DNA from 3 places in the Nonomuraea sp. K271 genome. Region 2 is predicted to be linked to each of the others. Evidence: riboswitches for the same ligand, from Rfam matches in the RefSeq annotation. Region 2 holds a riboswitch; each other region holds the start of a gene.

Region 1 (3,265 bases), on a different contig from region 2:
TGCAACACGGTCAGCGTGCCGGGCAGGCCCTTCATCACGTCTTTTCCGTCGAGGAACACCGCGGGCACCTGTGGCCCGCCACTGCCCCTGCGTACGCCGAGCAGTTTGTGGTCCTTGAGGAGTTGCTTGGCCCGCCCCAGCGGAAGGTCGAGGCGTGAGGCCACTTCGGGGAGAGTGAGCCACTCGTTCACGAGCTGGTCGGTCTCCCGGTCGATCTGTGCAACAGAAAGTGTCACGAAACCACAACTACCACATGGCGTGCTTGCTCAAACAACACAATCTCGTAGGGACACTTCGGGATCTACCAGGCGTTTGGCGTCGAGGCGTTGGCCGGAGGCGATGATTCTGCGCCCCTGGACCAGATCTCGGGGCCGATCGACGGCCAGCACGGCGGCGAGGGCGTCGTCGGCGGTGAGCCAGACGGCCGACCACTTACCCTCGGTGTCGCCGCGGTAGAGGAGGCGTTCGCCGGCCGGGTGATGACCGGCGTACTGCACCATGTGCCCGAACTGCTCCGACCAGAAGTACGGCACGGGATCGTAGACGGCGTCCTCGCCGAGCAGGGTCGCGGCGGCGACCTCCGGTGCGTTGAGCGCGGAGTCCCAGTGTTCGACGCGGAGCCGGGTCTGCCAGCGGCGCGACCACCAGGCGGCACAGTCGCCGACGGCGACGACGCCGGGCAGGGAGGCGCGCAGGCGCTCGTCGGTGACGACGCCGTTGTGCAGGTCGATGTCGGCGTCGGCGAGCCACTCGACGGCGGGGCGCACGCCGATGCCGGTGACGACCACGTGGGCGTCGACGAACGCGCCGCCCACCAGCCGCACGCCGCCCTCGTCGACGGAGTCGACCATGGCCCCGAGCCGAAGGTCGATGCCGTCGTACCACCGCTCGGTGCGCGCCCCGAGCTCGGCCCCGACTGCGGTGGCGAGCGGCGCGGGACCGGCCTCGACCACCGTCACCTCGCACCCGGCCCGGCGCGCGGCGGTGGCCACCTCGGCGCCGATCCACCCGGCGCCGATGATCGCGACGCGGGCGCCGGGGACGAGCATCGCCCTGACCTCGTGGGCGTCGTCGAGGGTGCGCAGCACGTGCTGAGGGCCGTCGCCGGGGAGCCTGATCGGGTCGGCTCCGGTGGCGATGACCAGGCCGTCGTAGCCCAACTCGCCCTCCGTCGTCTCCACGACCCCCGCGCGCAGCGACTTGGCGCTGACGCCCGGCCGGAAGTCGACGCCGAGCGCGGCCAGGTCGGTGCCGATGTAGCTGTCGTCGGCCTCCCCGGACAACACGGCCTTGGACAGGGGCGGGCGGTCGTAGGGGCGATGGCGTTCCCTGCCGACCATGGTGACGCGGCCGGTGAAGCCCCGCGAGCGCAGCGCCTCCACGGTCCGCAGACCGGCCAGGCCTGCTCCGACGACGACGACGTGGTTCACGTTGATGACCATAACGGGGGCCGTGCCGCGGCGTGACACCGAGGCCGTAGGCTGGTGGGGGAAAGACGCGCGGGAGTCCGGCCGTTACCGGGCTGAGAGGAAGGCTTGACCGGGCCTTCGACCGCAAGACACCTGATCCGGGTCATGCCGGCGAAGGGAGCGCATGTGGACGTGATCGTAGGCGGAGGGATCGTCGGGCTGTCGATCGCCTGGCGGCTGGCCCGCTCCGGGCGGCCGGTCACGGTGGCCGACCCGGCGCCCGCCTCCGGGGCGTCGCACGCGGCCGCGGGGATGCTGGCCCCGGTCAGCGAGGTGACCTACACCGAGGCGCCGCTGCTGCGGCTGGGGCTGACGGCGCTGCGCCGCTGGCCGTCCTTCGCCGCCGAGCTGGCCGTGGACGCCGGGCTCGCGGGGGCGGACGCGCTCGACTTCCGTACTGACGGCACGCTGGACGTCGCGTTCGGCGCCGACGACCTGGCGGCGCTGGACGAGCTGGCCGCGTTCATGGAAAAGCTGGACCTCCCGGTCGAACGCCTGACCGGGCGCGAGTGCCGGCGTCTGGAGCCCATGCTGGCCCCCGCCGTGCGCGGCGGCCTGCTGGCCCCCGGTGACGCCTGGGTGGATCCGCGCCGCGTGACGGCGGCCCTGCTCGCCGCCCTCGACCGGCGGGGCGTCCCGCTGGTGAGGGCGCGCGTGAGCGAGCTCCTGCGCGACGACGGCAAGGTCACAGGGGTACGCCTTACGCCACCGGACGTCCAGGCCCCCGGCGTGGCCGATGGGGGCGTGCCGCGGGAGGTGCGGGCAGAGCGGGTGATCCTGGCGGCCGGGGCGTGGAGCGCCGCGCTGGCCGGGGTGCCGGTGCGGCCGGTGAAGGGGCAGATCCTGCGGTTGCGCTCCTCGCAGCCCCTGCTCGGCCGGTGCGTACGCGGCACCGTGCACGGCTCGTCCGTCTACCTGGTCCCCAGGGGCGACGGCGAGCTGGTCGTCGGCGCCACCCAGGAGGAGCTGGGGTTCGACACCAGGGTGACGGCGGGCGGGCTCTACGAGCTGCTGCGCGACGCCAGGGAGCTGGTGCCGGGCGTCACCGAGCTGGAGGTCGCCGACGTGGTGGCCGGGTTGCGGCCGGGGACTCCGGACAACCTGCCCGCCATCGGCCCGAGCGGCACACCCGGGCTCACGCTGGCGACCGGGCACCATCGGGGCGGCGTACTGCTGGCCCCGTTGACGACGGCCATCCTGCTGGGTGAAGAGGGCGAGCTGGCGGCGCTGTGCTCGCCAGAGAGGTTTCGGGATATTTCATGATTGTGATGATCAACGGGGCCGCGCACGAGGTGACCGACGGCACGACCGTGGCGCAGGCCGTGAGCACGCTGACCGCGTCCACCACCGGCGTGGCCGTGGCCGTGAACGACGAGGTGGTCACGCGCAGCGCCTGGGAGACGACGGCGCTCAGCGACAGCGACCGCGTAGAGGTCCTGACGGCGGTGCAAGGTGGATGATCTGATCATAGCCGGGGAGAAGTTCTCCTCCCGGCTCATCATGGGCACCGGCGGCGCCCCCTCGCTCGAGGTGCTCGACCAGGCGCTGGCCGCGTCGGGCACCGAGCTGACCACGGTCGCCATGCGGCGGCTCGACCCGGAGGCCCGCGGCTCCGTGCTCGACGTACTGCGCAGGCGGGACATCAGGGTGCTGCCCAACACCGCCGGCTGCTTCACCGCGGGCGACGCCGTGCTGACGGCGCGGCTGGCCAGGGAGGCGCTCGGCACGCCCTGGGTCAAGCTGGAGGTCATCGCCGACGAGCGGACATTGCTGCCCGACCCCATCGAGACGTTCGA
Region 2 (3,265 bases):
GCCGCTCGGCGGCCTCGTTCCAGACCAGCACGCTCTGGTCACGGTCGAGCGCCACGACGGCGTTGGGCGAACCGGCGAGCACCGCACGCGCGATCTCATCGTCACTACCGGCCCATTCGTCCCCCACACCTCCATAGTGCACGTGGCTAGGTAGGTGCGTCGGGCGATCCGTCCGATACGCTGCGGTCACGGCGATTCTCGGCGGGTGTGGAGGGTGAGGGCGAATGGCGAGCGGTGATCTCGATGCCCTGTTGCGGGTGACCTCCAGCACCTACCGCGGCGAGACGCCTCCCGACATCGCGTTCGGCACCTACGACGGCGCCGTGGGCAGGCTGGTGCTGGCCGTGACGGGCAAGGGCATCGCGGCCTGCAGCTTCGAGAGCGAGAACGACGTCTTCGAGTTGGTCAGCCGGCATGTGGGCACGTTCATCGGCAACGACGCGCGGCGGCTCGACCCGGTGCGCAGAGAGCTCGACGCCTACTTCTCGGGCCGGCTGCGCGCGTTCGCCACGCCGGTCGACTGGGCGCTGGCCACCACGTTCGCCCGTTCGGTGCTGCAGAAGACCATGGCGGTCCCCTACGGCACGACCACGACGCTGGAGCAGATCGGCCAGAGCATCGGCAGGCCGCGCGCGTTGCGCGCGATCGGCAACGCGCTGGCCTCCAACCCCGTCTGCGTGATCGTGCCCTGCCACCGGGTGGTGCGCGAGGACGGCGCGCTCGGCGACTACGCGGGTGGCGCGAGCGCCAAGCAGCACCTGCTCAACGTCGAGCAGCGCGCCTCCGCGACACGCCGATGACGGCGGTCACGAGGGCCGCCACCACCGCCGCGCCGAGTGCGCCGTTCATCCACGGTTGCCGGGTGAAGCCGATGGCGTCGCGGGCGGAGGCCCAGACCCCGTCCCACGCGGCGATCGTGGGCGTCGAGGTGGTCAGCCAGTAGGCGGCGAAGCCGAGCGCCCACGGCACCAGCATCGACCAGCGCGAGGGGGCGTTCTCGCCCGTGTTCCAGCGGTCGCCGCCGCCGAAGGCGAAATAGTCGACGGCCAGCACCGCGAACATCGGGACGAACACCGCCCCGATCACCCCCAGGAACGCGCCGTACGAGGTGACGTCCACGACGAGGGCGATCACGACGGTGAACACGCCGATGGCGGTCGAGATGATCCGCCGGTCCACGCGCGGCATCAGGTTCTGCAGCGACATGGTGGTGGAGTAGACGTTCGCGAACGACTGGTCGGTCTCGCGCAGCACCAGGATGCCGAAGAACAGCGCGCCCAGCGGGGCGGCCACGAACGGGTCGAACACGGCCGTGTTGTCGGCGTTCACGGCGGCGGCGCCGGCGATGGCCACGGCGTAGACGCCGAGCCCGAGGCAGGCCACCTGGGCGATCGTGTAGCCGCCGACGATCCCGGTGAACGCCGCCCGCGCGGAGCGGGAGTGCCGGGCGAAGTCGGCGGCCAGCGGCACCCAGGACACCGACAGCGCGATCACGTAGTCGACGGCCGGGGCGAACCCGGTCCACGACCCGCCGGCGGGGGCGGGCGTCTCGGACAGGAAATGCCAGGTGAACCAGATCATCGACACGATCACGCCGACGGTGACGTACCGCCGCAGCAGCCGGATCGCGCCCAGCGGCCAGATCGTGAGCGCGGTGGTCAGCACGCCCGCCACCACCACCCACACGGGGTACGCCACGCCGTCGAAGATCGCGCTGGCGGCCTTGGCGATCACCCACAGCTCGAAGGCGCCCCAGCCGAGCATCTGCACGATGTTCAGCACCGTGGGCGCGTACGAGATCCTGGCCCCGAACAGGCCGCGCAGCAGCACCATCGCGGGCTGGCCCGTACGGGTGCCGGGGATGGCGGAGAGACCGACCATGGCCGTGCCGACGAGGCTGCCGACCACCGTCGCCACCAGCGCGGCGGCCAGGCTGAGCGGCGCGTCGCCGGTCGGGTCGAGCAGGAGCAGCGCCCCTGAGAAGCCGAGGAGGCTGACACCGAGGTTGGCCCAGAGCGCGCCCTGGTCGAGCACGCCCAGGGTCTTGGGGGGCTGCCCGTCGAGGGTCAGCGGAACTTCGTCGGCCACATGCGACATCGCACACTCCCTACGCCGGCATTACCCGGACAGGTTCATGCGGTCGGCGACAGCCGTAGTCGCCCTCTCAGCCTGATTGCCTCAAGCTCCCGCGGATCGATTTGTTGCCTGCGGAGCAGGAATGTCCCAGTTCCGCGGGCCCCATGATGCCTCATCTCTCCGAGTTCGGCCAGCCCGGGAGCCACAGGCAGGGCCACCCATGGCACACGTGGGTGGCCCTTCGGCCTGCTCGGGGACGCCAGGGTGTTCGGCTCAGGCCACGAAGGGCTGCTCCCCCGTCTCGCTGACCAGCGGACGCCCGGCCGCCTCCCACGACTGCATGCCGCCCCCGACGTTGACCGCTTCGCGCCCGAGCTGGTTGAGCCAGGCCGCCACCTGCAGCGACCGGCCGCCGACCCGGCAGACGACATAGATCGTCCGGTCGCCCGGCACCTCGTCGACCCGGCCCTGGATCTGGGTCATCGGGATGTGCACCGCCTCACGGGCGTGGCCCGCCCGCCATTCGTCCTGCTCGCGGACGTCGAGGAGGTAGGCGTCCGCGGGAATGTCGCTCGGCTCGATCTCTGGAACGGTCATGACCCCATCATCTCGCGGCGACGGCGGCCGGCGACCGGCCCGCCTCACGGAGTGGGGCCATGAGCACGGGCGTACGCGGCGCGTGCGCGGGCGATCTCCTCCTGGTGCGCCTCGGTCCAGGTGACCAGGGGCTTGATGGTCTCGTGCAGCGTACGGCCGAGCGGCGTCAGCGCGTAGTCGACCCTCGGCGGCACGACGGGGTGAACCGTGCGGCTGACCAGGCCGTCGCGTTCGAGCTGGCGCAGGGTGACGCTCAGCATGCGCTGGCTGACGCCGTCGATCTCGCGGCGGAGCTGGGTGAAACGCATGCTCTCGCAGTCGAGCATGGCGATGACCAGCAGCGACCACTTGTCGGCGATGCGGTCGAGGATCTGGCGCACGTCGCAGTCCTCACGGGTGTCCCACAGGCGCACGTCATAGTCGTCGTCGGCCACGGTGCCCGCGGAGTAACCGAGTGATTCGGAAGTGCCTTCTTCCATGACATCCCATGATGGCCAATGATGTGGACGGTTACAACAAGGAACCGACATGCATTTGAGTAACCGGGGGTTGTCATGCCTGTCCCTGCTCGCAGGTGGGGCGTACTGATTGT
Region 3 (3,265 bases), on a different contig from region 2:
ATGCGCATGGAGCAGAACTTGGGCCCGCACATGGAGCAGAAGTGGGCGGTCTTGGCCGGCGCGGCGGGCAGGGTCTCGTCGTGGAACGAGCGCGCCGTGTCGGGGTCGAGCGACAGGTCGAACTGGTCCTCCCAGCGGAACTCGAAGCGCGCGTCCGACAGCGCGTCGTCCCACGCCTGGGCGCCGGGGTGCCCCTTGGCGAGGTCCGCCGCGTGGGCGGCGATCTTGTACGTGATCACGCCGGTCTTGACGTCGTCCCTGTTCGGCAGGCCGAGATGCTCCTTGGGGGTGACGTAGCAGAGCATCGCGGTGCCGTACCAGCCGATCATGGCGGCGCCGATGCCCGAGGTGATGTGGTCGTAGCCGGGGGCGACGTCGGTGACGAGCGGGCCGAGGGTGTAGAACGGCGCATCGTCGCAGAGCTCGCGCTGCAGGTCGACGTTCTCCTTGATCTTGTGCATGGGCACGTGCCCCGGGCCCTCGATCATCACCTGGACGTCGTGCGCCCGCGCGATCGTGGTCAGCTCGCCGAGCGTGCGCAACTCGGCGAACTGGGCCTCGTCGTTGGCGTCCGCGATCGAGCCGGGACGCAGCCCGTCGCCGAGGGAGAACGACACGTCGTAGCGGGCCAGCAGCTCGCACATCTCGTCGAAGTTGTCGTACAGGAAGCTCTCGCGGTGGTGCGCCAGACACCAGGCCGCCATGATCGAACCCCCGCGCGAGACGATCCCGGTCTTGCGGCGGGCGGTGAGCGGCACGTACGCCAGCCGCACGCCCGCGTGCACGGTCACGTAGTCGACGCCCTGCTCGCACTGCTCGATCAGGGTGTCGCGGAAGACCTCCCACGACAGCGCCTCCGGGCGGCCGCTGACCTTCTCCAGCGCCTGGTAGATGGGCACGGTCCCGACCGGCACGGGCGAGTTGCGGATGATCCACTCGCGGGTCTCGTGGATGTCGGGCCCGGTGGACAGGTCCATGATCGTGTCGGCGCCCCACCTGGTGGCCCAGGTCATCTTCTCGACCTCCTCCTCGATGGAGGAGGTGACGGCGGAGTTGCCGATGTTGGCGTTGATCTTCACGAGGAAGTTGCGGCCGATGATCATCGGCTCGGTCTCGGGGTGGTTGACGTTGGCGGGGATGATGGCTCTGCCCGCGGCGACCTCCTGGCGTACGAACTCGGGGGTGACTCCCTCCCGGACCGCCACGAACTCCATCTCCTTGGTGACGATCCCCCGCCTGGCGCAGCCCACCTGGGTCATGGGCGCGCCCGCCGCGCGGCGCTGGGCGATCCACGGCTCGCGCGGTCTCGCCAGCCCGCGCCGCACGTCGGTCTCGACGTACGGGTCGGTGTACGGGCCCGAGGTGTCGTAGAGCGTCACCGACGACCCGTCGGTGAGGTTCACCTGGCGCTTGGGGACGCGGAGGTCGCCTTCGTAGATCTTGGTAAAGGTGGGGACGCGCGCGTCGGTCATCGCGCAAACTCCCTTCGCCGGCATTACCCGGAGCAGGTTCTGGCGGTCGGCGGCTCTCAGCCGTCCTCTCAGCCCGGTCTGCACCGGGCTCCCGCGTTGGACGGCCGTGATCGTACCCACGCCTGTGCCATGACGAAACATGACATCATCCGCAAAATGGAAGATCCCACGTCAACGACCACGGCCGCCTACGACCACATCGCCTCCGGCTGCGCCGCCCGCACCGAGCACCCCGACGACGCCCTACAGGCCTTCAGGCGGCGCTTCGCCGAGGCCGTGCCCGCCGGCGCGACGGTCGCCGACCTGGGATGCGGGCCAGGAAGGGACGCCGCCTGGCTGCGCGAGTGCGGGCTGCGGGTCGTCGGCGTCGACCGCTCGGCCGCGATGGCGCGGCTCGCCGCCGCCCGCGGCGTGCCCGCCGTACTGGGAGACCTGCGCCGGCCCTCCGTGGCCCCCGGCTCGCTCGCCGGCCTGTGGTCGGTCGCGGCCCTGCTGCACGTGCCCGCCGCCGACACCGAGGCCACACTGCACGCCTGGTGGACGGCCCTGCGACCGGGCGGCGTGCTCGGGCTGAGCACCTCGGCGGGCGACACCGAAGGATGGGAGGAGCTGCCGCGCGACACCGGCCGCCGCCGCTGGTTCGCCCACCGCGACCCCGGCACGCTCCTGCACCTGCTCGGCGCGGCCGGATTCGAGACCGTCGAACACGGCCTGAACCGCGCCGAACGCACGTGGCTGAGTGTCCTGGCGACCAGGCGCGAGGTTTGACGACCGCCTCCAGCGGTACCAACCCCATCAGGGGGACTATGAAAAAGATCGCCGCTGTCGCAGGACTCGTGCTGCTGGCCACGTTCGGCGTCACCGCCGCCCACGGCGACGGTACGGACCAGCACGAGGTGAGCCAGGAACAGTACGAGACCCTGCTCGCCCAGTGCAGCTACGCCGGCACGGGCAAGGCGCGTTGCCGCTCGACGGTCAAGGAGATCTACCGCATCGGCGCCGAGGACACGAAGCTCGACTGCCGTACGTACGCCGGCGTGTCCGTCTGCGGCACGCTCAAGCTCAGCCAGGCCGAGCGGGCGTGCATACGCGACTCCACGGAGGGCGGCATCTCGTTCCGCCGCGCCGAGGTGGAGTGCTACGCGTCATCCTGAGGAGCTGCCGTGATCATCGTGGGAGTCGATGGCTCACGCGCCGGGCTGGAGGCAGCCGGCTGGGCGGCCAGGGAGGCGGCGCTGCGCCGCGCGCGACTGACCGTCGCGCACGCGGTGCCGCGGTGGGTGTGCGACGAACTGTCCGCCCGCTACGCCGAGGTCGCCCGGTGGATGCGCGACGAGGCGAACTCGGTGCTCACCGCCGCACGCGACCGGGCGCTCCGCGAACGCCCCGCCATCGTCGTCGAAACCACCCTGCTCCCCGGCGACCCCCGCACGGCGCTGATCAAGGCCGCGGAACAGGCCGAACTCCTGATCGTCGGCAGCCACGGCATCGGCGGCGTACGCGGGCTGCTCGTCGGATCCGTCGCCCACGGGGTCGCCGCCCACGCCCGTACGAACGTCGTCGTGGTCGGCGAACGGCCCGCGACACCGTCGCGCGGCGAGATCGTGGCCGGCTTCGACGGCTCCCCGCCCAGCCTTCGGGCGCTCGACTTCGCCCTTGCCGCGGCCGGGCTGCGCGAGGCGCGGCTGCGGGTCGTGCAGGCGTGGGCCTGGCCGCGGCCCGGCGGCTTCCCACCGGCCGACCCCGACACCGAGCAGCACACCCTGCAACAGCTGAAGGACCAGTTGGCCGAG

Evidence for each region. Region 2 has a riboswitch for thiamine pyrophosphate ahead of GUY59_RS01700 (purine-cytosine permease family protein). Riboswitches for the same ligand answer to the same signal wherever they lie in the genome.
Region 1: another riboswitch for thiamine pyrophosphate. It lies ahead of thiO (glycine oxidase ThiO); the one in region 2 lies ahead of GUY59_RS01700 (purine-cytosine permease family protein).
Region 3: another riboswitch for thiamine pyrophosphate. It lies ahead of thiC (phosphomethylpyrimidine synthase ThiC); the one in region 2 lies ahead of GUY59_RS01700 (purine-cytosine permease family protein).

What each region holds. Positions count from the first base shown of each region.
Region 1 covers NZ_JAAAHR010000052.1:6,251-9,515, reverse strand. Annotated here, with positions in the region: gene GUY59_RS19595 (Rv2175c family DNA-binding protein) at 1-236, opposite strand, end outside; gene GUY59_RS19590 (NAD(P)/FAD-dependent oxidoreductase) at 267-1,430, opposite strand; TPP riboswitch at 1,490-1,606, shown strand; gene thiO (glycine oxidase ThiO) at 1,575-2,732, shown strand; gene thiS (sulfur carrier protein ThiS) at 2,738-2,929, shown strand; gene GUY59_RS19575 (thiazole synthase) at 2,922-3,265, shown strand, end outside.
Region 2 covers NZ_JAAAHR010000003.1:65,424-68,688, forward strand. Annotated here, with positions in the region: gene GUY59_RS01690 (sensor histidine kinase) at 1-127, opposite strand, end outside; gene GUY59_RS01695 (methylated-DNA--[protein]-cysteine S-methyltransferase) at 225-800, shown strand; gene GUY59_RS01700 (purine-cytosine permease family protein) at 763-2,097, opposite strand; TPP riboswitch at 2,088-2,200, opposite strand; gene GUY59_RS01705 (rhodanese-like domain-containing protein) at 2,350-2,673, opposite strand; gene GUY59_RS01710 (winged helix-turn-helix transcriptional regulator) at 2,718-3,152, opposite strand; gene GUY59_RS01715 (MFS transporter) at 3,228-3,265, shown strand, end outside.
Region 3 covers NZ_JAAAHR010000018.1:705-3,969, reverse strand. Annotated here, with positions in the region: gene thiC (phosphomethylpyrimidine synthase ThiC) at 1-1,472, opposite strand, end outside; TPP riboswitch at 1,465-1,577, opposite strand; gene GUY59_RS08805 (class I SAM-dependent methyltransferase) at 1,629-2,240, shown strand; gene GUY59_RS08800 (hypothetical protein) at 2,279-2,626, shown strand; gene GUY59_RS08795 (universal stress protein) at 2,636-3,265, shown strand, end outside.